2 regions of the Mesorhizobium sp. M1295 genome follow, and region 2 is predicted to be linked to the other one. Evidence: riboswitches for the same ligand, from Rfam matches in the RefSeq annotation. Region 2 holds a riboswitch; the other holds the start of a gene.
What was found. A riboswitch is a leader RNA that binds a small molecule or an ion and turns the genes downstream of it on or off. The one in region 2 is predicted to bind S-adenosylmethionine.
Positions count from the first base shown of each region.

Region 1: linked by a shared signal. The riboswitch ahead of metX (homoserine O-acetyltransferase MetX) and the one ahead of NKH29_RS20185 (O-succinylhomoserine sulfhydrylase) in region 2 are both predicted to bind S-adenosylmethionine.

Region 1 covers NZ_JAMYLU010000018.1:73,294-88,744, forward strand. Annotated here, with positions in the region: gene NKH29_RS23400 (gamma-glutamylcyclotransferase) at 1-399, opposite strand, end outside; gene NKH29_RS23405 (DUF2125 domain-containing protein) at 513-1,514, shown strand; gene NKH29_RS23410 (prephenate/arogenate dehydrogenase family protein) at 1,645-2,580, opposite strand; gene hisC (histidinol-phosphate transaminase) at 2,587-3,696, opposite strand; SAM riboswitch at 3,835-3,912, shown strand; gene metX (homoserine O-acetyltransferase MetX) at 3,989-5,158, shown strand; gene metW (methionine biosynthesis protein MetW) at 5,331-5,945, shown strand; gene NKH29_RS23430 (hypothetical protein) at 6,008-6,217, opposite strand; gene NKH29_RS23435 (hypothetical protein) at 6,216-6,422, shown strand; gene NKH29_RS23440 (DUF1330 domain-containing protein) at 6,507-6,827, opposite strand; gene NKH29_RS23445 (SDR family NAD(P)-dependent oxidoreductase) at 7,063-7,809, shown strand; gene NKH29_RS23450 (RNA polymerase subunit sigma-70) at 7,851-8,876, shown strand; gene NKH29_RS23455 (DUF1194 domain-containing protein) at 8,895-9,701, opposite strand; gene NKH29_RS23460 (ABC transporter ATP-binding protein/permease) at 9,778-11,610, opposite strand; gene NKH29_RS23465 (class I SAM-dependent methyltransferase) at 11,741-12,511, opposite strand; gene gloB (hydroxyacylglutathione hydrolase) at 12,610-13,377, shown strand; gene NKH29_RS23475 (cupin domain-containing protein) at 13,398-13,826, shown strand; gene NKH29_RS23480 (short chain dehydrogenase) at 13,998-14,597, opposite strand; gene NKH29_RS23485 (MerR family transcriptional regulator) at 14,594-14,956, opposite strand; gene NKH29_RS23490 (lysoplasmalogenase family protein) at 15,138-15,451, opposite strand, start outside.
Region 2 covers NZ_JAMYLU010000014.1:154,032-169,482, reverse strand. Annotated here, with positions in the region: gene argF (ornithine carbamoyltransferase) at 1-411, shown strand, start outside; gene NKH29_RS20200 (Hsp33 family molecular chaperone) at 529-1,539, shown strand; gene apaG (Co2+/Mg2+ efflux facilitator ApaG/CorD) at 1,616-2,008, opposite strand; gene NKH29_RS20190 (ceramide glucosyltransferase) at 2,236-3,390, shown strand; gene NKH29_RS20185 (O-succinylhomoserine sulfhydrylase) at 3,443-4,633, opposite strand; SAM riboswitch at 4,704-4,781, opposite strand; gene NKH29_RS20180 (2'-deoxycytidine 5'-triphosphate deaminase) at 4,917-6,011, shown strand; gene araD1 (AraD1 family protein) at 6,040-7,032, opposite strand; gene mmsB (multiple monosaccharide ABC transporter permease) at 7,216-8,508, opposite strand; gene mmsA (multiple monosaccharide ABC transporter ATP-binding protein) at 8,505-10,037, opposite strand; gene chvE (multiple monosaccharide ABC transporter substrate-binding protein) at 10,137-11,201, opposite strand; gene NKH29_RS20155 (LysR family transcriptional regulator) at 11,519-12,508, shown strand; tRNA gene NKH29_RS20150 (tRNA-Gly) at 12,822-12,895, opposite strand; gene NKH29_RS20145 (DUF6460 domain-containing protein) at 13,028-13,291, shown strand; gene NKH29_RS20140 (histone deacetylase family protein) at 13,296-14,132, opposite strand; gene NKH29_RS20135 (MATE family efflux transporter) at 14,249-15,451, shown strand, end outside.

The DNA.
Region 1 (15,451 bases), on a different contig from region 2:
TGCCTCGGCGGCGTCGAGCGCACCGGCATATTGCTCATGGCTGCGGTCCACGACATAGGCGATGGCTTCGACCGTCTCGCCCCCATCCGTTTCACGCTTGTCGAGGCGAACGCTGAGCACACGCTCGAGATAGACGTTGGTGACCAGCTCGCGTTCGCGCAGATAGGTGATGACCTCGTTGCGCAGCTCGCCTGGAACCCGGAACGCCAGCCCGATGCAGGAGCCGCCGCGGTCGAGGCCGAGCACCAGGCCCGGCCGTTCGCGCGAGCCGCGATGCACGAAAGAATAGACGCAGAGCGAACGGCGATAGCCATGCAGGCGGGCACGCCGCGTCTCGACATGTGCGAATCCCGGCCGCCAGATCAGTGAGCCGTAGCCAAAAACCCAAAAATCGCCCATATCGCCAAGCTGATTGTGACGAACCACCCCACCGGTGGTGTTTCAGTCCGTCTACCTGTTGTTGCCGAAAGCGACAGCCCGCCCGTGTCACCCGCGTTAACGAAAGCCGCAGCATGACGTCAAGTGACGAGCGCCCGCCGCCCAGCCAACGTCGCCGCCTGTTGTGGCTTGCCGCTTTCATCCTCGTGCTGTTCGGCATCTACAGCGCCGGCTGGTTCTACCTGGCGGATCTGGTCGAGAGCGCAACCGAAAAGGCGGTCGCCGATCTCGACGACAACGGCATCAAGGCCGACTGCGCCAATCTTGCGGTCAGCGGCTATCCCTTCACCTTCACCCTTTCCTGCGACAGTCTGGCTTACGAGGACGACAGCCGCAACGTCGCTGCATCGACAGGCAAAATCAACGCCGCCACGCAGATCACGCGGCTTCTGTCGCCTGCCGCCGAGTTCAGGGGGCCGCTCAGGACCTCTGTTCCCGGCATGACGCCGCTGTGGATCGACTGGGATGATCTGCGGGCCGACATGAAGCTGTCCTGGCCGCTGCCGGGGCGCCTCTCGCTGCAGGCAGAAGGCCTGTCCGGCCAGACCGATCCGGCGGACGACACCGATCCTGTCTCGCTGTTCAGCGCCGGAACCGCCACCGGACAATTGCGCCCAAACGGCCCGGACATCGACTATGCCGGCAATTTCACCGATCTCGAAATCGACGCAGAGGCCATCGGCGGGCGCGTCTTGCCGCCACTCGACGGCAGCGGCGACGTGACATTGAAGAACGGTGTGACGCTGATCAAGGCAAATCCGAAGAGCCTGCGCGGCCAGGCGGTCGAAATCCGCGAGCTCGATCTGTCGTCCGGAACTGCGCGCATCACCGTTTCCGGACCGCTGTCGGTCGACAATGATGGTCTCATAAATGCCGACCTGATGATCAAGCTCAATGATCCGAAGGCCGTGGCGGCAATCCTCGCCACCGCCATCCCCGAGCAGAAGAAAGAAATCCAGACCGGCTTCGCCGGACTGGCGCTGCTCGGCAACGCACCGTCGATGCCGCTGAAGATCGTCAAGGGCAAGGCCTCGCTCGGCTTCATCCCGCTCGGCAAGATCAAGCCGCTCGACTAGAGCAATTCCAGGAAATTGTGAACGGTTTTCCGTCCGGATTGCGTCAAACAAAAAGATAGACCGGTTCGGCGTTTCCGTGAAACGATGAACCGTTCTGGGGCGGTACGGCCTGCGATCGGCTTGCCGCGGCTTATCCCTTCGGCGGGTGTTCGACTGCCTGGCGGCCGAAATCCGGTACGTCGATGTCCTGGCCGGCCTCGATAATCGAGCGGCGGACAGCGCGGGTGCGGGTGAACAGGTCGAACAGCTTTTCGCCGTCGCCCCAGCGGATCGCCCGCTGCAGCGAGGATAGATCTTCCGAGAACCGCGCCAGCATTTCGAGGATGGCGTCCTTGTTGTGCAGGCAGACGTCGCGCCACATGGTCGGGTCGGACGCCGCGAGACGGGTGAAGTCGCGAAAGCCGGAAGCCGAGTATTTGATGACCTCGGACTTGGTCACCGACTCCAAATCGTCGGCGGTACCGACGATGTTATAGGCGATGATGTGCGGCAGGTGCGAAACGATGGCCAGCGTCATGTCGTGATGCTGCGGGTCCATCGTGTCGATGTTGGAGCCGCAGCGGCGCCAGAATTCCGAGAGCTTTTCCAGCGCCACGGGATCGGTGCCGGCCAGCGGCGTGAAAATGCACCAGCGGTTCTCGAACAGTTCGGCAAAACCGGCATCCGGTCCCGATTTTTCGGTGCCGGCCAAAGGATGGCCGGGGATGAAGTGCACGCCATCAGGCACATGCGGCTGCATCTGCGCGATCACCGATGCCTTGGTCGAGCCGACATCGGTGAGGATGGCGCCCTTCTTCAGCGCCGGTGCGATCTCCTGGGCGACCGTGCCTGAAGAGCCGACCGGCACCGAAACGATGACCAGATCGGCATCGCGAACCGCTTCTTTCGCATCTGTCGTGTAGGTGTCGCCAAGGCCGAGTTGGCTCGCCCGCTCCAGCGTCGCTTCGCTGCGCGTCGAAATGGCGACTTGGCCGGCAAGTCCCTCGCGGCGGATGACGCGGGCCAGCGACGAACCGATCAGGCCGATGCCGACCAGCGCGATCTTTTCGAACATCGGTGAGGTCATGGTGCCCTAGCTTTTCAGGAATGTCGCGAGTGCTGCGACAACGCCGCGATTAGCCTCTTCGGTGCCGATGCTCATGCGCAGCGCGTTGGGAAAACCGTAGGCGGAAACGCGCCGCAATATGTAGCCGCGCGCACTGAGGTAGTCGTCGGCGGCCGCCGCCGAATGCTTTTTGTCCTCGGGAAAGTGGATCAGGATGAAATTGCCGACGCTCGGGGTCACCCGCAGCCCGAGCCCGGTCAATTGCTCGCTCAGCCAGGCCAGCCAGGTCTCGTTATGCGCGACGCTGCGCTCGATATGAGCCCGGTCGCGGATCGCCGCGATGCCTGCCTCGATCGCCGTCGCATTGACGTTGAAGGGCCCGCGCACGCGGTTGATCGCGTCGATGACGTGCGTTGGCGCATAGATCCAGCCGATCCTCGCGCCACCGAGGCCCAATTTCGAGAAAGTGCGGGTCATGACTACGTTTTCCGCGCTGCCCACCAACTCGACGCCAGCTTCATAGTCGTTGCGCCGGACATATTCGGCGTAGGCGGCATCCAGCACCAGAAGCACGTTTCGCGGCAGGCCCGCATGCAGGCGGCGCACCTCCTGGAACGGCACGTAAGTGCCGGTCGGGTTGTTCGGATTGGCAAGGAAGATGATCCTGGTACGCGGCGTCACCGCGGCGAGGATCGCATCGATGTCGGCGCGTTCATCAGTCTCCTTGACCGTTACCGGGACGGCACCGGCCGACTGGATGTAGATCTTGTAGACCATGAAGCCGTGTTCGGTGATGATGGCTTCATCGCCGGGCGCGAGGTAGGTCTGCGCAAGCAGGCCCAGGATCTCGTCGGAACCGTTGGAGCAGACGATGTTCGCCGGATTGAGCCCGTGCACGTCGGCGATCGCCTCCCGCAGGCGCCTGGCGCTGCCGTCGGGATAGACCGCGAGCTTGTCGGCGACCGCGCGCGCCGCCTCTATCGCCTTTGGCGAAGGACCGAGCGGGTTCTCGTTCGCCGACAGTTTGTAGACTTTGGCGACACCTTCCGGCGCCGCGCTCTTGCCGGGCACATAGGCTTCGATGTCCATGATGCCGGCGCGGGGCGTTGGACGTGTCTGATCCGGTGTCTGGCTCATTCCATGAAATCCGTCGAGGATGCCTCCATCCGGAGGCCGCAGCGGAAATACAAGCCGTGGCCAGGAATGTCGAGGGGCGGCAATTCGGGATCAAGAACTTGCCGTTGACGAAGCCATGCGTCAGTCCTAGAAGAGCATCGACAGTTCCGTGGTGATTTGGCCGGTCGGCTTGCAGCCACGTTAAACAACTTGCTAAAGGGCCGTTTGCATCTTGTAACCGGCTTTGCGAAGGCATGGCCGGTTTTTTGTTGCCCAGACCGGTGGACAACTAAAGCCCGGGCAAGGAGATGTGATGGTCGCTTTGCGCGCTCGAAAAACCAACAACGAGGCCGACCAGCCGTCGAGCCCAGTGTTGCGTTTCGGCGCCGACAAGCCGCTCAAGCTCGACGCCGGCACGCTGCTGTCGCCGTTCCAGATCGCCTACCAGACCTATGGCACGCTCAACGACGCGCGCTCCAACGCCATCCTCGTCTGCCATGCGCTGACCGGCGACCAGCATGTCGCCAACACCAATCCGGTGACCGGCAAGCCGGGCTGGTGGGAAGTGCTGATCGGCCCCGGCAAGATCATCGATACCGACCGTTTCTTCGTCATCTCGTCCAACGTCATCGGCGGCTGCCTCGGTTCCACCGGCCCCGCCTCGACAAATCCCGCAACCGCCAAGCCTTACGGACTCGACCTGCCGATCATCACCATCCGCGACATGGTGCGGGCGCAGCTGATGCTGGTCGAGCATTTCGGCATCGAACAGCTGTTCAGCGTGCTGGGCGGCTCGATGGGCGGCATGCAGGTGCTGCAATGGGCCTCCAGCTATCCCGAGCGCGTCTTCTCGGCCCTGCCGATCGCCACCGGCGCCCGCCATTCCTCGCAGAACATCGCTTTCCACGAGGTCGGCAGGCAAGCGGTGATGGCCGACCCCGACTGGCATGGCGGCAAATATTTCGAGCACGGCAAGCGACCGGAAAAGGGGCTGGCGGTGGCGCGCATGGCCGCCCACATCACTTATCTGTCGGAAGCAGCGCTGCACCGCAAGTTCGGCCGCAACCTGCAGGACCGCGAAGCGTTGACCTTCGGCTTCGATGCCGACTTCCAGATCGAGAGCTATCTGCGCCATCAGGGCATGACCTTCGTCGATCGCTTCGATGCCAACTCCTATCTCTACATGACCCGGGCGATGGACTATTTCGATCTCGCCGCCGACCATGGCGGCCGGCTGGCCGATGCCTTCGCCGGCACCAAGACCCGTTTTTGCCTGGTCTCCTTCACCAGCGACTGGCTGTTCCCGACCGAGGAGAGCCGCTCGGTCGTTCACGCGCTGAACGCGGCCGGCGCCTCGGTATCGTTCGTCGAAATCGAGACCGACCGCGGCCACGACGCCTTCCTGCTCGACGAGCCGGAACTGTTCGCCGCCATCAAAGGCTTCATCGCCTCGGCGGCCCGGGCTAGAGGGCTCGGCGCATGACCTCGAAAAGTTGCACGCTTTTCGGATCAGGACCATGTGCCAGGCATCAGCGCATGACCCTGAAAAGTTGCAGACTTTTCGGATCAGGATCATGCGCCAGGCATCAGCGCATGGCCCCGAAAAGTTGCAGACTTTTCGGATCAGGACCATGCGCCAGGCAGGAGCCGAGCCAATGAGCGTCAACCGCGCCCAGCGCGTCGACCTCGAAGTCGTCGCCGATCTCATCCCGCCGCAGTCGCGGGTGCTGGACGTCGGTTCCGGCGACGGCCTGCTGCTCGAATTGCTGCAGGCGACCAAGAAGGTCGACGGCCGCGGGCTGGAACTGTCGCAGCGCGGCGTCAACGAATGCGTGGCGCGCGGCCTGTCGGTCATTCAAGGCGATGCCGACAAGGACCTCCAATTCTATCCCGACAAGGGCTTCGACTTTGTCGTCTTGTCGCAGACCTTGCAGGCGACCCGCAATCCGAAGCTGGTGCTCGACGAACTGCTCCGGATCGGCAACCGCGCCATCGTCTCATTCCCCAATTTCGGCCACTGGCGGGTACGCTTTTCGCTGCTCTTCAACGGCCGCATGCCGGTGACCAAGGACCTGCCCTATTACTGGTACGACACCCCCAACATCCATTTCTGCACCATTCGCGATTTCGTCAATCTATGCGACGAGCTGGGCGCGACGGTAGAAAAGGCAACCGCGCTCGACGCCAACGGCCAGCGGATCGGCTTCTCGATGCCGTGGTGGTTCTGGAACTTTTTCGGCCAGCAGGCGGTATTTCTGCTGAAACGATAGGTTAACAGGCAGAAGCAACGAACCTCCGACCTCCGCAAAAAACCATATTTTCAGTTTTCCATTCAATGAAGTTGCCCAGCATTCTTTGTTGCTTTAACAGGTCTCAAATGGGTTGGTTTGGGGGAAGCAATGAAGACGCTAGTATTAGCAACAGCTTTGATATCGGCCACTTTGATTTCTGGGTGTACGACATCGAAGACCGATTTCCAGAATGGACAAGTCGCGTTGAGCGGCAGCCCGGCGCTGAAGCGGCAGGCGATCCAGCGGTGCATGACCAAGTTCAAGATGCGGTTCGGCAAGGTTGAAAGGGCAAACCTCGCCGCGCTCATGAACGTCCCGGACGCCGGATTGGAACACACGTTCTGCACGCGATTGATGAACGGCTTCGCGAACGGGAGGATCAACTACTCGGATTATCTGGCTGCATTGTCGCACGGCGACATGTCCAACGCGATCAAGGTGCTGCAGGGGCGGTGAAGCTGCCGATGCAGACGCGATCCAAATTCAGTGTCGCCGGACAGATGGCGGCGCCATAGAAGCCGATCGTAGCCGATCATTGCCCTATTCAAGTACGTCGGTGGCCTTGTGCGGATGCGCAACGCCGTCGACAAGGACCACATCGGACTGAGAATTCTCGGTGCGCAGCGGCAAGATCTCCTGATAGGCGGGCGAGCGGTACCATCCGCGCGCCTGCTGCATGTCTGGAAACTCGATCATGACGAGGTGCCCCGGCCAATTGTTTTCAACCACGTCCACCTCGCTGCCATGCACAATGAAGCGCCCGCCAAACGGCTCAAGCGTGGCATCGATCTTCTGCAGGTACTCGACGATCTGCGGCCCCGGCGTGACCTGGCGCATATGGGCGACGGCGTAGGCGGTCATGGTGTAACTCCTTGTGGTCGAAAGCCGGACAACCGGCTTGATGGGAGCAGTTTGCCGGGACGTTGCGCGCTGGTCGATTACCCCCGAGGTAATGACACCGAATACAAAACTGGCGCGCCGCTGCCGTCACCTGAAAGATATTTCTGCCTGGCACCGATGATTTCCGCCCACCTGCGCTGTCCTTATCGATGAGCGCGCCTGGATGGTCCGGCGGCCGGGAACAGAGAGGTGATCCATGGGATCGTTGCAAAATCAGAATGTCGTCGTCGTCGGAGGCAGCCGGGGTGTCGGCCGCTCCATTGCGGAGGTCGCCCTCAAGGAGAAAGCGACGGTGCTGGCGGTCGCCCGCGGAAAACAGGCCCTGGCGCAATTTGCCTGGGAGGTCTCCGGCGTGAAGACGCTCGCGATCGATGCGACGGTGGACTCCGCCCCCGCTAAGGTCTTCGCCGCGCTTGAGCCGGACGTGCTGGTGATCTGCGCAGGTGCGCTGGCCCCTTCCGCGCCGGTGCATGAACAGAACTGGAAGGCCTTCTCGGCAAATTGGGACACCGACGTCAAGGCGTCGTTCCTGTTTTGCCGGGCCGCTCTGCGCCGTCCGCTCAAGCCGGGAACCCGGATCGTTCTGATCTCCAGCGGCGCGGCCTTGACCGGCGGACCACCCAATGCCGGCGGCTATGCCGGCGCAAAACGCATGCAGATGTTCCTGGCCGGTCATAGCCAGAAGGAGTCGGACCGGCTTGGCCTCGGCCTGCGCTTCATGGCGCTCGCGCCGATGCGGATCATGCCGGAGACCGGCGTGGGCAAGGCCGGCGTCGATAGCATCGCGGCCTATATGGGCATCCAGCCGGCGGACTTCATCGCCGCCATGACCGACATGCAGACGCCGGCCGATGTCGGACGGGCGGTGGTCGCACTCGCCACCGGCCAGCCGCAAGGCAGTTCCTTCATGGTGAGCGGGAGCGGGCTTGCCCCGGCCGCCTGAGGCGCGCGTAATGCAAACCTGACCCGGAACCCGAAAGTAGCATGACAGACGCTCAACCACCTCTGGAACCGGCACGCCAGCCGATCCTCGATCGGCTGGCCTTCGAGAAGGTCACGGCCGCGCATCGCCGCGAGCTCAAGCTGCATTGCTATCGCATGATGGGTTCGCTGCACGAGGCCGACGACCTCGTCCAGGACACGTTGCTTCGCGCCTGGCGCGCAAGGTCGGAGTTCGACGGGCGGGGTTCGGTTCGCGGTTGGCTCTATATGATCGCGACCAATGCTTGCCTTAACGCCATCAAGGCGAGGTCGAGGGCGCGTCGCATTCTCCGGGAACCCGGACGGCCGCCGTCGCACGGGGCGGCCATAGGCGGGCCCGTAGCTGACGTCGCGTGGCTGGAGCCCTACCCCGACGCCGAGCTTCCAGACATTGCCGGCAGCGAGCCAGGTCCGGAAGCCCGTTACGAGAGCCGCGAGGCCGTCCAGCTCGCCTTCGTCGCCGCTATCCAGGATCTGCCGCCCAGGCAGCGCGCCGCGCTGCTGCTTGCCGACGTCCTGGGATGGTCGGCCGTCGAGACGGCGCGTTTGCTGGGCGGATCGACGGCTTCGATCAACAGCGCGTTGCAGCGCGCCCGCGCAACGCTGACGGCGCGCTATCCTGGCGGACGGCCGGCCAGCCGATCACGGCCCAACGCCGAAGAAGGCCTGCTGCTCGAACGTTACATGCAGGCCTGGCAGGCCGCCAATCTCGAAGGTTTGATCGAGCTCCTGCGTGAGGACGCCATCTATACCATGCCGCCTTGGCGCGAATGGTATCAAGGCCGCGAAGCGATCCGCGGTTTCTTCGAGACCGTCTGGCCGAGGTTCGGCGGCTTCCGCACGCTGGCCACCGCGGCCAATGGCCAACCGGCGGTCGGGGTCTATTCCCGCAGCCACGATGACCCGGCGTGGCGGGCCCATTCCCTGCATGTGTTCGAGCCAGCCGAGGGCGGGATCGCTTCCTTGACGATCTTCATAGGGCCGCTCGGCCCCAGCCTGTTCCCGGCCTTCGGTCTGCCACCGGCCTAGCTTACCCCCTAGCAAGCCTTACCGGTCGAGTTCCGGGAAATACGGGTCGGAGAAAAACCGCCGGTCGCGCTCGCCTTGCAGGCAGTCGATCGGTGCGTCGGTGCGGATCGTCCTCGGATCCTCCTTGGGATACTCGACGCCGCTGACCTCGAGGATCAGTTTGCGGCGAGTGGCGGTGGCGAATTCGGAAACCGCGTAGATCGGTAGCACGAACGAGCCCGGTCCGCCGGTGACGCATTCGGCATAATACCGGTCGAGATGGCTGAAGGTCGGTGACGGGCTGATCAGGATCGGCAACCCGTTGATGACGATGCCCTTCGCCAGCGCCGCATCGCGTGCCGTTGTGACCGGCAAGCCGGTGTTGTTTGGGCCATCGCCAGAGACGTCGATGACGCGGCGTTTGGCCACGAAGGCCGTGCCATCGAAAAGCTCGGCGCCGAAGGCCACGGCACCGGAAATCGAGGTGCCGCGGAAGCTCCTGAACGGGCGGGCCGCGATCTTGTCGGCGAAAGCGTTGGCGCTCTCCTTGCTGTCGATGACGTGCCAGGCAATGACCGCATCGTCGCGGATGGTGCCGGCCCATTCGAAATAGGCGATGGCGATGCGGCCGGAAGAGCCGGCACGCACGGCATTGATGAAGTCGGGATGGCGCAGCGCCGCGACATAGCCGGCGCGCTGCAGGGCAAACTCCCTTTCATCCATCGACTGCGAGATGTCGACGGCCAGCACCAGCTCGACGTCGACGGCAATGGCATTGGCGGGCGCGGCCACAGGTGCTGCCGGGGCACAGGCAAGGCAGGCGAGCAGGGCGAGAGCGTCAAGCATGGCCGATCGGAACGTTCCCATCTGAAACGATCGCGATAGTTTTTCGCCGCGATCGCGGCGAAATAAAGCTTGGCTTCTATTTCTTTCGGCGAGCCGAGGCGATAATCGGGGGCGGTTCGATGGCGCCTGCCCTGACACGGGCCGGCTTGAGGGGCGGTTGGCCGGCATCCTTGACGATGGTCAACGCTCGCGGGAAGAAGCGGGTATTGTGCTGGCCGCGGCCGATATTGAGGATCGCGGCGTCGGGAAGGCGCTTGTCCAGCATCGACAGCACTTGCCTCAGCGTCGCGCCGTCGAACGCGTCCAGCGCCTCGTCGATGATCACCCATTTCGGCCGTCGCAAGGCGAGCCTGGCAAAGGCCAGCAGACGCTGCTCGTCGTCGCTGAGCTCACGCTCCCAGCGCGCCGAGTGATCGAGCGAGGACGACAGGCGTTGCAGCCCGACATCGGCCAGCACCTCCGAAATCTCGGCATCGCTCGCCTCCGCCGCGCCGTCTGAATGGTTGAGCACCTCGCGCAGCCTGCCGAGCGGGAAATAGGGAGTACGCGGAACGAAGATCGGCGCTTCTCCGGCCGGCATGCCGATCCGGCCGCTGCCCCATGGCCACAGACCGGCAATGGCGCGGAAGAAAAGCGTCTTGCCGGCGCCCGGATCTCCGGTGATCATGACGCGGTCGCCGGCGCGGATTTCGACATGCGGCTCGGCAAGCTTGGTGCATCCGTCCGGCGAGGCAATCTCGAGCTTCTCGAATGTCAGGCTGCCGTCGGGATTTTCGCCGAACGAAATGCGCCTTTCCGTATCGTGCAGCGCGTCGGTGTCGCCGAGCGCGATGCGGAAGTCGGCGACCCGCATCAGCGTGGCGCGCCAATCGGCGATGCCGCCGATATTGTTGATGAACCAGCGCAGCGAGGAATGGACCTGGTTGAAGGCGCCGACCGCCATCATCAAGCCGCCAAAGCTGATATCGCCGGCAAAATAGACCGGGGAAGCGACGAGGATCGGCGCGACGACAGTGATCCAGCCATAGGTGTCGGTTACCCAGGAAAGATTGATCTGGGCGCTGTAGATGCGCCGCATGGCGCCCAGCACCATGCCAAGGTCGAATTCGAGCCGGCGCCTGGCATCGGCCTCGCCATGCGCAAGCGCGATGGCATCGACATTCTCGTTGACGCGAACCACCGAGGAGCGCAGTTCCGCCTCACGCGTATAGCGATCGTTGTTGAAGCGGATCAGCGGCCGCCCGACCAGCCAGCTCAACCACGAAGCTGTGCCCGCATAGAGGATCGCCGCCCAGACCATGTAACCGGGTATGGCCAGCGAATGGCCGCCTATGTGGAAGACGAAGCCGGAAGACAGCGACCACAAGACGCCAACGAACGAGGCAAGCAGGATGCAGGACTGCAGCAGGCCGATGCCGAGACCGGTCGAAAGGTCGGAGAGATGCCCGGCATCCTGCTGCAGGCGCTGGTCGGGATTGACGCCGATGGCGCCGGCATGGGTCAGCCGGAAGGCACGCGCCGGCCGCATCCATTCGCCGATCAGGTCGAGCGTCAGCGCCTCGCGCAGCTTCAGGCGAAGCATCTGGTCGAGCCAGGTCTGGCTGACATTGAGCACCACAAGCCCGCCGGCGATGCCGGCGAAGACCAGAAGCTGATGCAGGAAAGCCGGCATGTCGCGCCGCGCCAGCGCGTCGTAGAAAGGCTGGTTCCAGCGATTGAGCAGAACCTGCCCGATCGAGCTCGCCACGATGACGGCGACGATGCCGATCGCTGCCCAAAGCAATTGTTTTCGCACTGGCGAGGTGGTCAGCGCCAATTTGATTGTTGCCAGCTGCTCACGCAGGCTGCTGGCTTCGATCGACGTGGCAAGCTTCTGGGCGCTGGGCTCGACATCCGGATGATCAGCCATGAGTGGATCCTTGCATTCGGAAGCGGTGCTAAACCCCGGTCATAGGATCGACCGCATATGCCTTCAATCGGGCAGCGAACCCGTCCGCGACAGATAGGTGAGAAAAAGCCTGCGTCGGATCACGAACGCGTCATCCTGGCGACGCCGGACGTTCGGCCCCCGACAGCCGGCCAAGCGTCGGCGCGCCATGCGGCGAGAGAACCGGCACGAAGACGCGGCGGGAGGCGCGCTGCGCCACCGGGACGCCCTGATAGAGCCGCTTCTGCGCCTCGACAACGATGACGCCCGAAAAGATCGGCCAGAAGCGCCGGCCGGCACGCTCCAGCACATTGTGGAACTGCATCATGAAACGTCGCGGCGACGGCGGAAAGAACAGCGCATCGGACCACGCCGCCGGCGTGAAATTCGCTTCGCGCAGCAATTCGGTCAGCTGGCCGCGCGAGAACGGCCGGCCATTGCCGAAAGGCGTATGCTCGAAGCGCGCCCAGACGCCGCGCCGGTTGGGCACGACGATGACGACACGGCCGGCCGGCGACAGCACCCGCCAGATCTCGTTCAGCGTCTCGCGCGGGTTCTCGACATGTTCGAGCGAATGGACGAGCAGCATGCGGTCGATACAGGAATCGACCAGCGGCAGCTCCTCGTCGAAGACCAGGGCGGTCGCCGTCGGCCCCGTCGCCGGCCAGACCACCGCGCCCTGCGTCGCCGGCATGAAGGCAAAGACGCGCTCGGCATCGCTGCCGAAGCGCTCCAGCCATGGCAAGGTGTAGCCGAGGCCGACCAGCCGCTCGTTGGGCACAACAGCCCATAGCGAGGACAGCGCCATGGTGATCGAGCGTTCGGCCAGGCGCCCGAGCGTGGTCGAATAGAAGGAACGGAGGTCGACAATATCTGAATGCATGGGCGGAACGGTAGCTTCGAAGCAGTCCAAGTTCAACAAAGGCAGATGACATCGGCTGGCAGGCGCCCTATGTCTGCGCCTGTAAACGGAGAGATATGATGCCGGTCGAGATCGAACAATTCATGTGCCGCAGCGACAATTTCGGCGTGCTGGTGCATGACCCCCAAAGCGGCCAGACGGCGCTCATCGACGCACCAGAAGAGGCGCCGATCCTGGCCGCCATCAAGCGCACCGGCTGGACACCGACGATGATCCTGACCACCCACCACCATCTCGACCACGTCGAGGCCAATCTGGCGCTGAAGGAGCGTTTCAAGCTGCGCATCGTCGGGCCGGAAGCCGAAAAGGCAAAGATTCCCGGCATCGACGAAACCGTCGAGCAAGGCTCGGTCGTCCACCTCGGCGATGAGCGGATCGAGGTCATCGCCACACCCGGCCACACCGCAGGCCATGTCACCTATCACCTGCCGACGTCAAAAGTGGCATTCGCCGCGGATACGCTGTTTGCGCTCGGCTGTGGGCGGCTGCTCGAATGCAAGCCGCCGGTGATGTACGAATCCCTGAAAAAGCTCGCAGCGCTGCCGGCCGAGACGGTCGTCTATTGCGGACATGAGTATACGCTGGCCAACGCCCGTTTCGCGCTGACCGTCGACCCGACCAATTCGGCGCTGAAAGAGCGTGCCGCCAAGATCGAGGCGCTGCGCGCCGACGGCAAGCCGACGCTGCCGACGACGATCGGCGAGGAACTGTCGACCAATCCGTTCCTGCGCTGGCACGATCCGGCGATCCGCAGGCATCTCGGCCTGGAAAAGGCCTCCGACGCCGAAGTGTTCGCCGAGATCCGCAAGCGCAAGGACAATTTCTGAGCGGCACCAGGAGCTAGGGCATGACCAGTTCCGCCGAAATCATCGCCCTGCTCGGCCTGAAGCCGCATCCGGAAGGCGGCTGGTATGCCGAAACCTTTCGCGACGGCGCGGCAGGCACGCGCGGCCATTCGACGGCGATCTATTTCCTTCTGGAGAAGGACCAATTGTCGGCCTGGCACCGGGTCAAGGACGCGGCCGAGGTTTGGCACTTCTATGACGGTGCGCCGCTGGCGCTGTCGATACATCGAGAAGGCGGTCCCGTCATCGAGGAGATCCTTGGCACGGCGCTTGCCGCAGGCGAGCGGCCGCAGATCGTCGTGCCGGCAGGCTGGTGGCAGTCGGCACGCAGCCTCGGCGAATGGACGCTGGTCGGCTGCACCGTGGCGCCGGGCTTCGATTTCGCCGCCTTCGAATTGGCCGAACCAGGCTGGCTGCCGGGCACGCCGTAGTGGTGAAGACCTGACGCTTGGTACCCAACGACAACAGCCGCTCAGGATGGAAAGCCGTCGTTCAGGTTGTCGCAAGAGTCACTCTCGAACCTCCGAAATTTTGCAAACGGAAACTACCCTTGATATTCAGGGGGCGACCAATATGTCCCAACACTTAGGATTTCTGCGAAACTACCCGACGATGATCACTTGGCCGGTGATGGCCCCTTCCACGCTCTTCGCATAGGCGAGCCCCACCCGTTTCGACGAAACGGGCTCGTGACCGGGGAACCACTCGCCATATCTCGGCACGGACACGTCCAGAAGTCCGGGACTCACAACATTGATGCGAAGACCGCGCGGCATCTCGATCGCCGCACCAAGGACAAAACCGCCGAGCGCGCCGTTCGCTGTTGCCGCCCCTGTTCCCATCCGAATGGGATCGCGGTCGAGCACTCCGCTAGTCAGTGTGAACGAGCCGCCATCGCTGACAGTGGCCAACCCTGCCAACACCAGATTGACCTGGCCCATGACCTTATGGCGCAGGCCAAGCATAAACGTCTCTTCGGTGTACTTGCCAAGCGGCCCGAAATGGACATTGCCTGCGGTAGAGATGACGGCATCCACTTTGCCACATTTGGCGTACATGGCATCGAGCGATGCGCGGTCAGCCATATCAACCTGAAAGTCGCCACTAGAGCGGCTGGCCTTGATGATCGCGTGGCGGGAACCCAACTCGTCGCAAACCGCTTTGCCGATGTCACCTTCCGCGCCGACGACAATAATTCTCATGATATTTCTTCTGCCATCTCGTCATATCGTTTGAGCTTGTAGGCAAGGAGTTCGGCGCAGCCATCCAACGCAGCTCGCCGCTTGTCCAGATGCGCTGCGTGATCAAGAAGAACCGCTTTCCGTTCGGGCAGAGTCTCGCTGCCCCGCTGATAAAGCCGCGCAAAGTATCGCATCTGCTCCATGGGCATACCTGTCTCGCGCAGCGAGGACAGGAGTATTAGCCATTCGACATTCTCTGCCGAGAAGTCCCGCCTCCCGTCACGTCCTCGCCTGACCTTCGGAAGCAAACCCAATTTTTCATAATAGCGGATAGTGTCGATACCCAGTCCGCTTGTAGCTGCCGCCTCCGAAATGCGCATGTGTCGCCTACCCTGCCGATTGTGCGCTAGGCTACCAAGCTGGAGCAGCTCTAGGTCAAGCGAGAATTTTTACCCTCTGATCTGACGACCTCGAGGATTGCGTCACAAAGGCTTGCCCATGGGCACCAAGCGTCGGATCTTTCGCCGTTTGCAGGCCGGCATCATCTGAATATCGACATGCCTAGCCTAAAACGAAACCCAGGGTGATCGCCAGCTGACCGGCGTAATACAGCGCCCAGACCGCATGGCGCATCCAGGCACGGTGCGGCGAGATGGCGGGCAGCAGGAACTTTTCCGCGGCAAGCAGCCCGTCGGACAATATGAGCAGGGCGACGCCACCGATGACCCAGGCACTACTCAGGGTAAGCGCGCCAATGCCCATGGCGAGGATTGCCGCCACACGAAGGCCTATCGGCAGGCGCAGTGCCGGGCCGACGCGGCGCCGGAGCGCGAAAACCATCGCCAGCGCCAACACGACCATCGCCAGCACGATCG
Region 2 (15,451 bases):
CTGGAGGCCTCTGCGCGGTTCCGCTTCAAGCTGAACGTCGCCGTGCCCGAAGGCAGCGAACCGGCTCAGAGGCATGTCGACTGGTCGAAGGCCAATGGCGGCAAGCTGAAATTCACTCGTTCGCCCGAGGAGGCCGTTCACGAGGCCGACTGCATCGTCACCGACTGCTGGGTCTCGATGGGTCAGGAGCACCGTGCGCGCGGCCACAATGTCTTCTTGCCCTATCAGGTCAACGCGGCCCTGATGGCGAAAGCCAAGCCGGACGCGCTGTTCATGCACTGTCTGCCGGCGCATCGCGGTGAGGAGGTTACCGACGAGGTCATCGATGGGCCGCATTCGGTGGTGTTCGACGAGGCCGAGAACCGGCTCCACGCCCAGAAGGCGGTTTTGGCCTGGTGCCTGGGCGCTTGATCCGGGCCGCCTTGATCCGGGAGTTCGTGGTGCCTATCTCAGGCGCATCACGCAAATCGAGCGCGTCTCGTCGCATGCGCCCCGGAGGGCGGCATCGCCGCGCCCCGGAGCTTTGTCATGTTGGAAACTCGTCAATTGGCTGAACATCAACCCAAGCTCGGCGAGTTCGGCTACGCCGGCGACGACCATGTCGTGCCGTTTGAGGTCGGCCCGCTCGACGTGCGCGGCCGTACCGTCCAGCTCGGGCCGATGCTCGACGCTATTCTCAGCCGCCACGAGTATCCCGAGCCGGTGGCACGACTACTGGCCGAAGCCTGTGTGCTGACCGTCCTGCTCGGAACTTCGTTGAAGTTCGAGGGCAAGTTCATTCTGCAGACCCGCACCGACGGGCCGGTCGATATGCTGGTCGCGGATTTCTCCACGCCGCACGCGCTGCGCGCCTATGCCCGCTTCGATGCCGACCGGCTGGAGGCTTTGACGGCTGCCGGCGAGACGTCGCCGCAGACGCTGCTCGGCAGCGGCGTCCTGGCGCTGACAATCGACCAGGGCGCCCACACGCAACGCTACCAGGGCATCGTCCAGCTCGACGGCGTCACGCTGGAAGAAGCCGCACGCACCTATTTCCGCCAATCGGAGCAGATTCCGACCGACCTACGGCTTTCGGTGGCCAAGCTTCTGACGCCCGGCGTCGGCGGTGCCCGCGAGCAATGGCGCGCCGGTGGCCTGCTGGCACAATTCCTGCCGCAGTCGCCGGAACGCATGCGCGTACCCGACCTTCCCGGGGGCGACGGCGATCCGCGTGAGGAAATCCACGACCCGACCGACAATTCCTGGCAGGAACTGCTGGCGCTGCTTGGTACCATTGAACCGACCGAGCTGATCGATCCGACTATCGGCGCCGAGCGGCTGCTTTACCGGCTGTTCCACGAGCATGGTGTCCGCGTCTTCGGCGGCGTGCCGGTCGCCGACCAGTGCTCATGCTCGAGGGAGAAGATCCGCGGCATCCTCGAGGGTTTTTCCGCCGAGGAGATCAGAGACAGCACCGAGGATGGTAGCATTCACGTCGCCTGCGAATTCTGCTCGAAGCAATATGACTTCGACCCGGCGGAATTTGCAGCGGCTCAATAACGAGCGTCAGTGCGGCTGCCTTCGCAGAACTTGGGTTCCTCGCCCCGCAAGGCGGGAAGAGGAATCAAAGTGAACGTCAATTGACGGTGCGCCGCGTGCCTGGCAAATCGAGTGAGAAGGCGGGGATGGCGACGTCGAAGGTCTCGCCCCGCTTGTTGCGCATTGTGTAGTGCCCGACCATGATGCCGGACGGGGTCGAGAGCGGGCATCCAGACGTATACTGATAGCTGTCGCCGGGGTTGAGTCCCGGTTGCTCGCCGACGACCCCGGGGCCGCGCACTTCCTCGACCTTGCCGGTGCCGTCGGTAATGTGCCAGTAGCGCGACAGAAGCTGCACGAACTCGTCCGACTGATTGTCGATGGTCACCTGGTAGCCCCAGACATAGCGGTTTTGCGGCGGGTCGGAGTGATCCTCCAGATAGAACGGCCTGACCTGCACTTCGATGTTGCGGGTGACGGCGCTGTACATAAACTGCTCCAAAGCAATGTAGATGGAACTTTCGACGCTCAGCGCAGTTTGATCAACGATGCGCGTCATCTCCTTGCCCGACTCAAGCGCAGGTGCCGAAAAACAATGTCATTTAAGTGACACATGACAATGATGGTGTGCAGGCTTGTGCCGGGCGACTCGGTGTTCTGTCGAATTGTTGAAAACGGCCGTCAGGCGGCCGGCATTTCTGGAGTGACCAGATCTCGATGGAACCGACATTCGCAGCCGCCCTCTTTTCCATAGCTCTCCTTCTTTCAAATCTCGCCAGCATCCTGTTAGCTTCGCTGAAGCTGAAGCGAGCAGCCAGGATCGCATCGCCCGCCGCCACCGTGCTACCGGTATCGATCGTCGTCCCGGCGCGCGGCGTCGAGCCGTTTACCGAGGAGACGCTGGAGCGCGCCTTCTCACTCGACTGGCCGCGCTACGAACTCATCTTCTGCGTCGCCCATGCCGACGACCCCGTGGTCAAGTCGATCACCGCTGCAATGGCGCGTTTTCCGGCTATACGCGCCCGGCTGCTCGTCGGCGACGACCGCATCAGCGGCAATCCGAAACTCAACAATTGCGTGAAGGGTTGGGAAGCGGCGCTTTATCGCTGGGTCATCCTTGCCGATTCCAACGTGCTTATGCCGAGCGATTATGTCCAGCAGCTGATGGCGGCATGGCGGCCCGACACCGGCCTCGTCTGCTCGACACCGATCGGCTCGCGGCCTGAAGGGTTTTGGGGGGAGGTCGAATGCGCCTTTCTCAACACGCTGCAGGCACGCTGGCAGTACGCTGGAGAGGCGCTCGGCCTTGGCTTCGCCCAGGGCAAGAGCATGTTGTGGAACAAGTCGATGCTTGACGCCAATGGCGGCATCCGCGCACTGGCCGCCGAGATTGCCGAGGACGCCGCCGCGACCAAGCTGGTCAACCGGCTCGGACTGCGGGTCAATCTTGTCGCTTCGCCGTTCGAACAGCCGCTCGGCCGGCGCACGCTTGGCGAGATCTGGTCTCGGCAGGCGCGTTGGGCGCGGCTGCGCCGCGTCACCTTCGCGCTGTTCTTCGCCCCCGAGATCCTGATCGGCGCGGCGCCGCCGCTGGTGCTTGCGCTGATCGCGGCGGCTGACGCCGGCGTCAGCCTGCCGGCAACCGCCATCGCCGTGCTGGTCGCGGCCTACCTGCCGGAATGTGCCCTGGCCTGGGTCAAAGGATGGCACCTGTCGCTGCGCACCATCTTGGCAATGATGGTTCGCGACTGCATGCTGCCGGCGATATGGGCGCGCGGCTGGCTGAGCGGCGCCGTCGACTGGCGCGGCAACGTTATGACCATCCAGACCAAGGCCGTCGCGGAGCTGGAAGAGACCCCGTCCGGCGCCTGACCGGCACGTCCGGCGCGGGCTGTACGAACCCGCTCGCCCTGTTCGGCCAGCCTTATCCGGCAGCTCTCAGCGCTTGCTCGATATCTTCGAGCAGATCGTCGGTATCTTCCAGGCCGACGGAAAGCCTGAGCGTTCCCGGTCCGATGCCGAGCTCGGCGCGGGCCTCATCGGTCAAATTCTTGTGCGTGGTCGTCGCCGGATGGGTGATCAAGCTCTTGGCGTCGCCGAGATTGTTGGAAATCAGCACGATGTCGAGCGCGTTCTGGAAAGCAAAGGCCGCCTGCTTGCCGCCCTTCACATCCAGGCAGATCAGCGTCGAACCACCCGACATCTGCTTCTTGACCACGGCCGCTTGCGGGTGGTCGGCACGGCCGGGATAGATGACGCGGGCGATTTGCGGGCGCTCGGCGAGCAAATCCGCGATGCGGCCGGCACTTTCCGTCTGCTGGCGTACGCGCAGCGGCAGCGTCTCCAGGCCTTTCAGCAGGGTCCAGGCATTGAAGGGCGAGAGGCTGGGGCCGGTGTGGCGGAAATAGTCATGCAGGTTCTCGTCGATCCATTTTTTGTCCGACAAGATAACGCCTCCAAGGCAGCGCCCTTGGCCGTCAATATGCTTGGTGGCCGAATAGACGACGATATGGGCGCCGAGCTGCAAGGGTTTCTGCTGCAAGGGCGTGGCGAAGACATTGTCGACGATCAGCCTGGCGCCAATCGAGTTGGCAAGTGCCGCGACGGCGGCGATGTCGACCACCTCCAGCGTTGGGTTGGTCGGGCTTTCCAGGAAGAACAGTTTGGTGTTCGGCTTGACCGCCTGTTCCCAATTGGCGATGTCAGTGCCATCGACCAGCGTTGCCTCGATGCCGTATTTCGGCGCCAGCGTCTCGACCACCCAGCGGCAGGAGCCGAACAATGCGCGCGCCGCCACGATATGGTCGCCCGCCTTGGCGCTGCACAGCAATGCTGCCGTCACCGCCGCCATGCCGGACGCCGTGGCGCGCGCGTCCTCGGCGCCTTCCAGCGCGCACATACGCTTTTCGAACATGTCGACCGTCGGATTGGCATAGCGCGAATAGATGAAGCCCGGCTCCTCACCCTTGAAGCGCGCTTCCGCTGCTTGCGCCGTCTCGTAGACATAGCCTTGGGTGAGATACATCGCCTCAGAGGTCTCGCCGAAGCCGGAACGCAGCGTCCCGGCATGCACGAGTGCGGTCTGAGGCTTCCAGTCGCGCTTCTTGGTCATCATTCTATCCAAACACCAAAAATGGTCCAAACAACAAAAAACCGGTCGCGAAAGTCGCAACCGGTCCATATGGCCTTGCGGCCCGACGGTCCTTTAGCGACTTGTTTAACGTGGCTGCAAGCCGACCGGCCAAATCACCACGGGATAACGAGCTTTAGACCCGCGCCACGCTTGCGTCAATTGCCGGCATGATTAAGAGGGTTGTACCAAGCAGGTGCCAAAGGCGTCCAGTGTCGGACCTGCGGCAGAACAAGACCTCGCCCGGCGTTCGAACGGAGCCAGACCCTTGCGGCAGACAGGCATTCTTCCCGATCAGGATATTTCCGCGCTGTTCCAGACGGGCGCGCTGAAATCGCCGCGCGCGCTCGATGCCGACCAGATCCAGCCGGCCAGCCTTGACCTCAGGCTCGGCGACAAGGCCTGGCGCGTGCGTGCTTCCTTCTTGCCCGGCCCCGACCACAGAGTTGTCGACAAGCTCGACCGGCTGAAGTTGCACGAGATCAACCTCGCCGAAGGTGCCGTGCTCGAAACCGGCTGCGTCTACATCGTGCCACTGCTCGAAAGCCTGGCGCTGCCCGCGCATATTTCGGCTTCGGCCAACCCGAAGAGCTCGACCGGGCGGCTCGACATCTTCACTCGGGTAATGACCGACCGCGGCCACGAGTTCGACAAGATCGCCGCCGGCTATGAAGGCCCGCTCTATCTGGAGGTCAGCCCGCGCACCTTCCCGATCGTCGTGCGCACCGGCTCGCGGCTGTCGCAGATCAGGTTCCGCACCGGCAATGCGCTTTTGTCGGAAAGCGAACTGCACGACCTGCATCGCGCCGAGATGCTGGTCGCCACCGAGCCGCCCAACATCTCAGGCGGCGGCATCGCGTTGTCGATCGACCTCGACGGTGACAAGGACGGGCTGGTCGGCTATCGCGGCAAGCACCACACCGGCTTGGTCGACGTCGACAAGCGCGCCGCGCAGGATGTCGTCGATTTCTGGGAGCCGCTCTACAAGAGCGGTGCCGGCGAGCTGGTGCTCGATCCGGACGAATTCTATATCCTGGTGTCACGCGAGGCGGTGCATGTGCCGCCGCTCTACGCCGCCGAAATGACGCCCTTCGATCCGTTGGTCGGCGAGTTTCGCGTCCATTATGCCGGTTTCTTCGACCCCGGTTTCGGCCATTCGGCGTCGGGCGGCACCGGCAGCCGGGCGGTGCTCGAGGTGCGTAGCCACGAAGTGCCGTTCATTCTCGACCATGGCCAGATCGTCGGGCGGCTGGTCTACGAGCACATGCTGAAACGGCCGCAGGCACTCTACGGCACCGATCTCGGCTCCAACTATCAGGCGCAGGGCCTAAAACTGTCCAAGCATTTCCGCGCGGCGCGCTGAGCTTCCCCTTACTTGCGGCTATGCCGGCTCAAAGCGCCTTCACCGCCACCTTCACCGGCTGCTCGATTTCGAGCGGATTGCGCAGCGGCAGGCCGAAATCCTTCGCCTCGATTTCGAACACGTCGCCGGCCTCCGTCCTGATGCCGTCGGCGAAGGACAGCGTCGCCGTGCCGAACATGTGCACATGCACGTCGCCCGGCTGGCGGAAGGCCGAGTATTTGAAGTGGTGATGCTCGAGATTGCCAATGGTGTGCGACATGTTCGCCTCGCCCGACAGGAACGGCTTTTCCCAAAGCAGCTTGCCGTGGCGCAGGATGCGTGAAGCGCCGCGAATGTCGGACGGCAGGTCGCCGATCAGGATCTCCGGCCCGAACGAGGCGTTGCGCAGTTTCGAATGGGCGAGGAAGAGATAATTCACGCGCTCGGTGACGTGGTCGGAAAACTCGTTCGACAGCGTGAAGCCGACGCGGAACGGGGCGCCGTCGTCGCCGATCACATAGATTCCGGCGATTTCCGGCTCCTCGCCGGCATCCTGGGCGAAGGCGGGCGACATGAGCGCCGCGCCGGGCGCCACTGCCATGGTACCGTTGCCCTTGTAGAACCATTCGGGCTGCACGCCGATCTGGCCCTTCGCCGGCTTGCCGCCCTCCAGCCCCATGCGGAACATCTTCATGGAATCGGTCAGCTGTTCCTCGCCGCCATCGCTGAGCTTCTTGTGCATGGAATCGCGGGTCGCGGCGGAGCCGAGATGCGTCAGCCCGGTGCCGGTGAGATGGAGATGCGCCGGATCGGGATGGTTGATCGGCGACAGCAGCCGTCCCTTCTTGTAGGCTGCGTCGAGATCGACGGTTTCGCCGAAGCCCTTGCGCTCGATCAGGGCGACAAGCCCGGTGCCGGTGCGCGCGGCTTCCATCGCCAGCGAATAGACGCTGCGGGCGCCGTTGATGACGCGGGTCTTGCCGCCGTTGCGGGCAACGACGCGGATCGTCTCGGCGTCGTCGAGGATCTGTGAGATCAGCATGGTAACCCTCTCTGAATTGCGGCCTGCCTTCTTGGCAAACCCTGCCCGGCGCGGCTCGGACCCTGTCCACGCCGCGGTTGAAATTCTTCGTCCGGATTGCGCTCGCGGGTCAGGTCCCTCGGGGGACTTCTTCGCGCCGCCCGGCAGCGCCGCGATGTGACCCGTATGCCTCCTGGTTGCCTCTCAAGCCTTGTTCTTGTTGTAGACGTCGAAGACGACGGCGCCGAGCAGCACCAGGCCTTTGACCACCTGCTGCCAATCGACATTGACGCCCATGATCGACATGCCGTTGTTCATGACGCCCATGATGAAACCGCCGACCACCGCGCCGATGACCTGGCCGACGCCGCCCATCGCCGAAGCGCCACCAATGAACACCGCGGCGATGACGTCGAGTTCGCTGCCGAGGCCCGCCGCCGGCACCGCCTGTCCCAAGCGCGCCGCGATAATCAGGCCGCCGAGTGCCGACAGCACGCCCATGTTGATGAACACCATCAACGTCAGCCGTTCGGTCTTGATGCCCGATAGCTGCGCTGCCTTGGCATTGCCGCCCATCGCATAGATGCGGCGGCCGATCGTCATGCGTTTGGTAACGAAGACGAACAACGCGATCAGCACGCCCATCACCATGAGAACGATGGGCAGGCCCCTATAGGTGGCGAATTGGTAGACCAGAAACAGCGCCAGCCCGCTGATCACCAGGGTCTTGACGACGAACAGCGAGAAAGGCTCGGCTTCGTAGCCATGCCGCTCGCGGGTGCGCCGCGCCCTGAGCCCGAAATAGGCATAGGCGAGCACGGCGGCGAGGCCGATCACGATAGTCGTCAGGTGCAGCGTCAGGCCGCTGCCGACAATGGTTTTGCCGGCGGCGTTCACGGTCGGTGGTATCAGCGTCAATGGGCCGATCAGGTCCGGAATGAAGCCGGAACTCAGCGCCTTGAAGCCGACTGGAAGCGGCCCCACGGAAGACCCGCCACCCAGCAACGCCTGACAGATGCCGCGGAAGATCAGCATGCCCGCCAGCGTGACGATAAAGCTCGGTATTCGGTGATAGGCAATCCAGTAGCCTTGTGCCGCGCCGATCGCGCCACCCACGATCAGGCAGACGATCGACACCACCAGCGGATTGCTCAATGGGCCAAGCGGCCAGATAACCATCATCATCGCCGCCAGTGCGCCGATGAAGCCGGCGACTGAGCCGACGCTGAGATCGATATGGCCCGAAACGATCACCAGAAGCATGCCCAGCGCCATCACGATGATGAAGCTGTTCTGCTGCACGAGATTGCTGAGGTTCACCGGCTTGAACAGCGTTCCGGACGTGGTGAACTGGAAGAACACCATGATTGCGATCAACGCCAGCACCAACCCGTATTCGCGCAGATTGGTGACCAGCGCCGAGACGGCAATGCGAGGTGCCTGTTGTATATCCTGGGCGACGCCGGTTTGCGGCCCGGGAGCGCTTTCGGTGCTCATGATGCTTTCCCTTCTCCACGGACGATGGCGCGCATGATCTTTTCCTGGCTGGCGTCGCTCGCCGCCATTTCGCCGACGATGCGTCCTTCGTTCATGACGTAGATGCGGTCGGTGATGCCGAGCAGTTCGGGCATTTCCGACGAGATGACGATGATTGCCTTACCCTCGGAGGCGAGACGCGCGATGATCGTATAGATTTCATATTTGGCGCCGACATCGATACCGCGTGTCGGCTCGTCGAGGATCAGCACTTCCGGATTGGCGAACAGCCATTTCGACAGCACCACCTTCTGCTGATTGCCGCCAGAAAGGTTGCCGGTCATCTGGTAGACGCTTGAGGCGCGGATATTGGTCCTGCCGCGATAATCGTTGGCGACGGAAAGCTCGCGCAAATCGTCGATCACGCCATGGCGCGAGACGCCGGGCAGGTTGGCCAGCGTGATGTTATGCTTGATATGGTCGATCAAGTTGAGACCGTAGGTCTTGCGGTCCTCCGTAACATAGGCGATGCCGTGTTCCACCGCCTTGCTCACCGAAGAGACATCGATCGGCTTGCCGTTAAGGAACACCTCGCCCGTGATGCGACGGCCATAGGACCGGCCGAACAGGCTCATGGCAAACTCGGTCCGGCCGGCGCCCATCAGCCCGGCAATGCCGACCACCTCGCCCTTGCGGGCGTTGAGGTTGATGCCCTTGATGACCTGCCGCTCGGCATGGATGGGATGGTAGACCGACCAGTTTTTCACTTCGAGAACGGTCTCACCGATCTTCGGCTCTCGCGGCGGGTAGCGGTCGTCGAGCGAACGGCCGACCATCGAGGTGATGATGCGGTCCTCCGAGATGTCCTTCTTGGCCAACGTCTCGATGGTCCGGCCGTCACGGATGATCGTGACCTTGTCGGCGACCCGGTTCACCTCGTTGAGCTTGTGGGAGATCAGGATCGAAGTGATGCCCTGCCGCTTGAATTCGAGCAGCAGATCGAGCAGCGCCTGGCTGTCCTTTTCGGACAGGCTCGCCGTCGGCTCGTCCAGAATGAGCAGCTTCACTTCCTTGCTGAGCGCCTTGGCGATCTCGACCAGCTGCTGCTTGCCGACGCCGATATTGGTGATCAGCGTGTTGGGGTCTTCCTTGAGGCCGACCTTCTTGAGCAGGGCGCTGGTGCGCGTCTCGTTGGCATTCCAGTCGATGACGCCGTATTTGGCCTGCTCGTTGCCGAGAAATATGTTTTCGGCGATAGACAGCATCGGCACCAGCGCAAGCTCCTGGTGGATGATGACGATGCCCTTGCGCTCGCTGTCATGGATGCCTTTGAAATGGCACTCATCGCCGCGATAGATGATCTGGCCGTCATAGGTGCCGGACGGATACACACCCGACAGCACCTTCATCAGCGTCGACTTGCCGGCGCCGTTCTCGCCGACCACGGCATGGATCTCGCCTTCCTCGACCATGAGCTTGACGTTCGACAGCGCCTTGACGCCTGGAAACGTCTTGGTGATGTCGCGCATCTCCAAAATCGTCGATGCCATTGAGAATACCACTCCTGCGAGGTCCGCAAACAATACCGGGCTGGCTCGCCAACGAAAAGGGGCCCTGCCTGCGCAGGACCCCAGGCTTTGTAACCGCGATTACTTCAGTTCTTCGGCCTTGATGTAGCCGGAGTCGACCACCAGGGCCTGGTAGTTCGACTTGTCGACGTCATGCGGCGTCAACAGGATCGAGGGAACGACCTTGACGTCGTTGTTGTAGGTCGTGGTGTCGAGGCCTTCCGGCTTGCCGCCCGAGAGCACCTTGTCGACGAGTTCGACCGTCGCCTTGGCGAGTTCGCGGGTGTCCTTGAACACGGTCGAATACTGTTCGCCGGCAATGATCGCCTTGACCGAAGCGGTCTCGGCGTCCTGTCCGGTGACGATCGGCCATGGCTGATCGGCAGTGCCGTAGCCTACGGCACGCAGCGAAGCGATGATGCCGCGCGACAGGCCGTCATAGGGCGAGAGCACGCCATCGACGCGGCTGCCGTCCGAGTAGTTGGCGGAGAGCAGATTGTCCATGCGGGCCTGGGCGGTTGCCGCCAGCCAGCGCAGCGTGCCGACCTTGTCCATGCCCATCTGGCCGGACTTCACGACGAGGGTCTTGTCGTCGATCAGCGGCTGAAGAACCGACATGGCGCCGTTATAGAAGAAGAACGCATTGTTGTCGTCCGGCGAACCGCCGAACAGCTCGATGTTGAACGGGCCTTTCTTCTCGGGATAGCCGAGGCCCTTGAGCAGCGATTTGGCCTGGATGACGCCGACGCCGAAATTGTCGAAGGTGGTGTAGTAGTCGACATTTGGCGTCTTCTTGATCAGGCGGTCGTAAGCGACGACGACGACGCCGGCGTCATTCGCCTTCTGCAGCGCATCGCCCATCGTGGTGCCGTCGATCGAAGCGATGATCAGCGCCTTCGGGCCTTTGGTGATTTCGTTTTCCAGCTGGCTGAGCTGGTTCGGAATGTCGTCCTGCGCGTATTGCAGGTCGACAGTGTAGCCCAGAGCCTCGAGCTGGGACTTGACGGCGTCGCCGTCGTTGATCCAGCGCTGCGAGGTCTTGGTGGGCATCAGCACGCCGACCAGGCCTTCGCCCGCTTGCGCCGGCAGCGTCATAGCCGCGATGCCTAGGGCCGCGACGGCGGCCAGTGTCTTGATAATCTTCACATTAACTCTCCCTGGTTGATGGACGCGTACCCTTGGGTTTCGTGGGCCGCGCAATCGTGCAGGAGCGCCAAACGCGCCGCTGCCGTCAATCGATCTCCGGTATCCTCCCAATCGGCCCCGAAACTCTGGTTTCAATCGATACGAGTTTTCCCTCGTCACCGACCGTCAAGTCTCAGGACGCGCGAAGGGTGTGTCGCTTTGCCATAACTGTCAAATGCGATCTTTGATGGTTGCTATATCGAGACTGATATGGCTTAGGCTAGTGACGACGCTGCCGGATCCAGCTGGGGCGCCGGGCGTAGGAGTAGGGAAAAATCATGGCGGCGCTGCGAAACCCTGGCGGAATATCAGCCGGTTACGATGAAATCCCGGGTGATGGCGGAACCTTGCTGCGCAGCGGCTTGAGCCTGCGTCACATGCGCATGATCGCAGCCCTCGACGAGCACGGGCGGGTGAGTGCCGCGGCCCAGGTCATGAACATCTCGCAGCCGGCGGCTTCGCGCATGATCGCCGAGATGGAGGCGGTGCTCGACGTCAAGCTCTGCGAAAGGCTGCCGCGCGGCATCACGCTGACGCCCTATGGCAAGGCATTGGCACGGCGCGCGCGATCGATCCTGCTCGAGATGCGCGAGGTCGACCGCGAGATCTTCGAGCTCAAGGCGGGCAAGGGCGGCTCGGTGTTCCTAGGCGCGGTCACGGCACCGGCGATCGAGCTGGCGGTGCCGGCGATCCGCGAGATCCGGCGCCTCTATCCGCGCATCGAAATCACCATGCAGGTCGAGACCTCGAACGTGCTGGCGCGCGAGCTGATCGCCTCTCGGCACGATTTCATCATCGCCCGCATCCCCGACGACCTCAATCCGCGGCTGTTCGAGGCCCGCGTCATCGGCGTCGAGAAGGCCTGCCTGATCGTGCGCCGCGGCCACCCGCTGACCAAGGGCAAGGCAGTGCGGTTGGAAGACACCGCCGCCTATGACTGGGTTTTCCAGTCGGGCGGCTCGCCGCTGCGCCAAGCCATGGAAAGCAACTTTTTGAACCGCAACATCGCGCTGCCGGATCGCATCCTCAACACCAGCTCGCTGTTACTGACTCTGGTCATGGTCGCGCAATCCGACGCGATCGCGCCGGTGTCGATCCAAGTCGCGAAGTTCATTCAGAACCCCGAAGGGCTCGACGGCGCCATCGACGTCGTCCAGACCGAGTTCGACATCGAGGTCAGGCCCTACAGCCTGATCACGGTAAAGAACCGCGCGCTGTCGCCGGCGGCCAAGATGCTGCACGATTTTATTTTGCGGGAGGTGGGCTGAGGATTGGAGCGGGTAGCGGGGCGCATCCCGTGGCCGGCCAGACGACCAGACAGGCCCACCAGCAGCGGCGCCGATGCACGTCGGCCACAACTGCTGCGTGATGCTCAAAAAAAGCCCGCCAGCAGAAGCCAGCGGGCCAAGGGTAGACATTCCGGTTGGGGTCATTCGAGGCCCCGCCGACCCTCAATGTGAGATATTCGACGAACTGGCACATCGGCCAAACAGATGAAGGACGGCCAGCAGCTGTAAAACTGCCTGTAAAGCCGCAAGTTTTCAACATCGCCAACTCAGGCGCAACCCGTGTGGCAAAAGCTGGAGCGGGTAGCGGGAATCGAACCCGCGCGTTCAGCTTGGGAAGCTGACAAGCTACCATTACATCATACCCGCGCTGGTTCCTCCGATATCATGGCCCGGCGCCGATGCGCAATCCGGTTTGAGGGCTCGGCTTGATGCCGGGCGGTCAACTGCGTATTTCTGGGCATGTGCCCGAATCGCGGCACCCGACTGTGGAGACAGGCCTTGTCCGCACTGAACCGCTTTCTCGGCGATACGCCGCTCCGGGTGATCTTGAAGCTGCTTGTGGTGTCGTTCCTCGTCGGCCTGGTCATGAATGCCTTCGGCTGGTCGCCGATGGACGTGCTCTACGGCATCCGCAAATTCTTCATCGACCTGTGGAATTTGGGCTTCCACGCCATCGACCGCTTCCTCGGCTACATCCTGCTCGGCGCCGCGATCGTCGTGCCGGCCTTCATCCTGCTCAGGATTGCCAACTACCGGAAGTGACTTTTCAGGCGTAGGCAGCAGCCACCTCGAACAGGATGGCGTGGCGTGCGGCAAGTGCTGCGACATCCGTTGAATAGCCGCCGCCGATAACCCCGCACACCGGGACGCCTAGCGTGCGGAAATGGCGGATCACCATATCGTCGCGGGCGCGCAGCCCGTCATCCGTGAGCGACAGTCTGCCGAGCCGGTCCTCGGCATGGACGTCGACGCCGGCATTGTAGAAGACGAGATTCCAGCGCGCTCGCGCCGACAGCTCCGGCAGGATGGCGCCCAGCCGCTCCAGATAGGCTGCATCGCCGGTGCCGTCGGGCAGGGCGACGTCGAGGTTGGAGGCGATCTTGCGCGCGGGGTAGTTGCGGTCGCCATGCATGGAGAAGGTGAACACGCGCGGCTCGTCGTTCAGGATATCCGCCGTGCCGTCGCCCTGATGCACGTCGAGGTCGACGACCAGGATGTTTTGGGCGGCACCTTCGGCGAGCAGCACCAGCGCGGCAACGGCCACGTCGTTGAAGGTGCAGAAGCCGGCGCCTTGCGCGCGCCGCGCGTGATGACTGCCGCCGGCCGTGTTGCAAGCGATTCCGTTCAGCAAAGCCAGCCGCGCCGCCAGCACCGTGCCGGCCGTGGCGAGCTGCGCCCTCAGCGAAACCCGCGGTCCCACGGGAAAGCCGATCTCGCGCTCGATCCTCACCGGCACGTCGCAGGCAAGCACCTGGTCGACATAGTCTGCAGCGTGGGCAAGCTTCAGCCATGATGGCCGCGCCGCCGCTGGCATGTTGAGCGCTTCGGGCCGCGCCAGGCCGCGTGTCCGCAAGGCTTCCATTAGCAGCGGATATTTGCTCATCGGGAAGCGATGGTTGACGGCGAAGCCGGCGTCGTAGTCGGGATGATGAACGATCTGCAAGGGCGTGGGACGGCCGGTGCGCCAGAGGCGGGTTTCGGTTGACCATACCGGGATGGATGGTTGCGCGAGGTCCGCAAATTGGGGCACATCGGCTAGCCGATCAAGCCGCAACAGGAAGCGACACGCGTTTGGAGCAGGCTTTACCCACCGAAGCCCACGTCACCGAAGCCAGGGCTTTCGTGGTCACCAACCGTTCGGTGCTCGCCATCGCCGTGCCGATGACGCTTGCCTATCTGACGACGCCGTTGCTCGGAATTGTCGACACGGCGGTGGTCGGACAGTTCGGCGACGCCGCCCTTCTCGGCGGCCTGGCGGCCGGCGCCCTGATCTTCGACGTCGTCTTCACCACCTTCAACTTCCTGCGCTCCGGCACCACCGGCCTCGTCGCCCAGGCCTTCGGGCGCGGCGATGCGCTGGAGGAGCAGGCGGTGTTCTGGCGCGCCGTGCTGATCGCGGTCGTCGCCGGCATCGTGTTTGCCGCACTTGCGCCCCTGGTTTCGGCTGCCGGGCAATGGTTCATCGGCGCCGAGCCGCGCGTCGGCGCGGCGATGGACGTCTATATCCGCATCAGGATGCTCGCAGCACCGTTCTCGCTTATCAATTACGCCATCCTTGGTTATGTGCTGGGGCGCGGCGAGGGCGGGCTAGGGCTGATGCTGCAATTGATACTGAACGGCATTAACATCGCCCTCTGCTTCCTGCTTGGCCTGGAGCTTGGCTGGGGTGTTGCCGGCGTCGCCTGGGCGACGCTCACCGGCGAATTCGTCGCCATGCTGCTTGGTCTCGCCATCGTCGGCCGGCGCTTCTGGGCCGCACCCAGGCTGCCACGCCATCGCGTGCTCGATCTGGCGGCATTCCTGCGCATGATGTCGCTCAATCGCGATATCATGATCCGCTCCTTCTCACTGCTCGCCGCCTTCGCGCTGTTCACCCGCCAGGGCGCGCAGTTCGGCACTCTGACGCTGGCCGCCAATGCCGTGCTGATGAACCTCTTCCTGGTTGCCGGCTATTTCCTCGATGGATTCGCCACCGCCGCCGAACAGCTCGCCGGGCGCGCCATCGGCGCCCGTGCCGCCACGGCGTTTGACCAGGCGGTGCGGCTGACGCTGTTCTGGGGGCTCGGTCTGGCCGGCGCTGCGACGCTCTTCTTGTTGCTGGAGGGCACGGATCTGATCGCCCTGATCACGACCTCGACAGACGTCCGCGCCATTGCCGACATCTACCTGCCGTGGGCGGCGTTCGCTGCGCTCAGCGGCGCG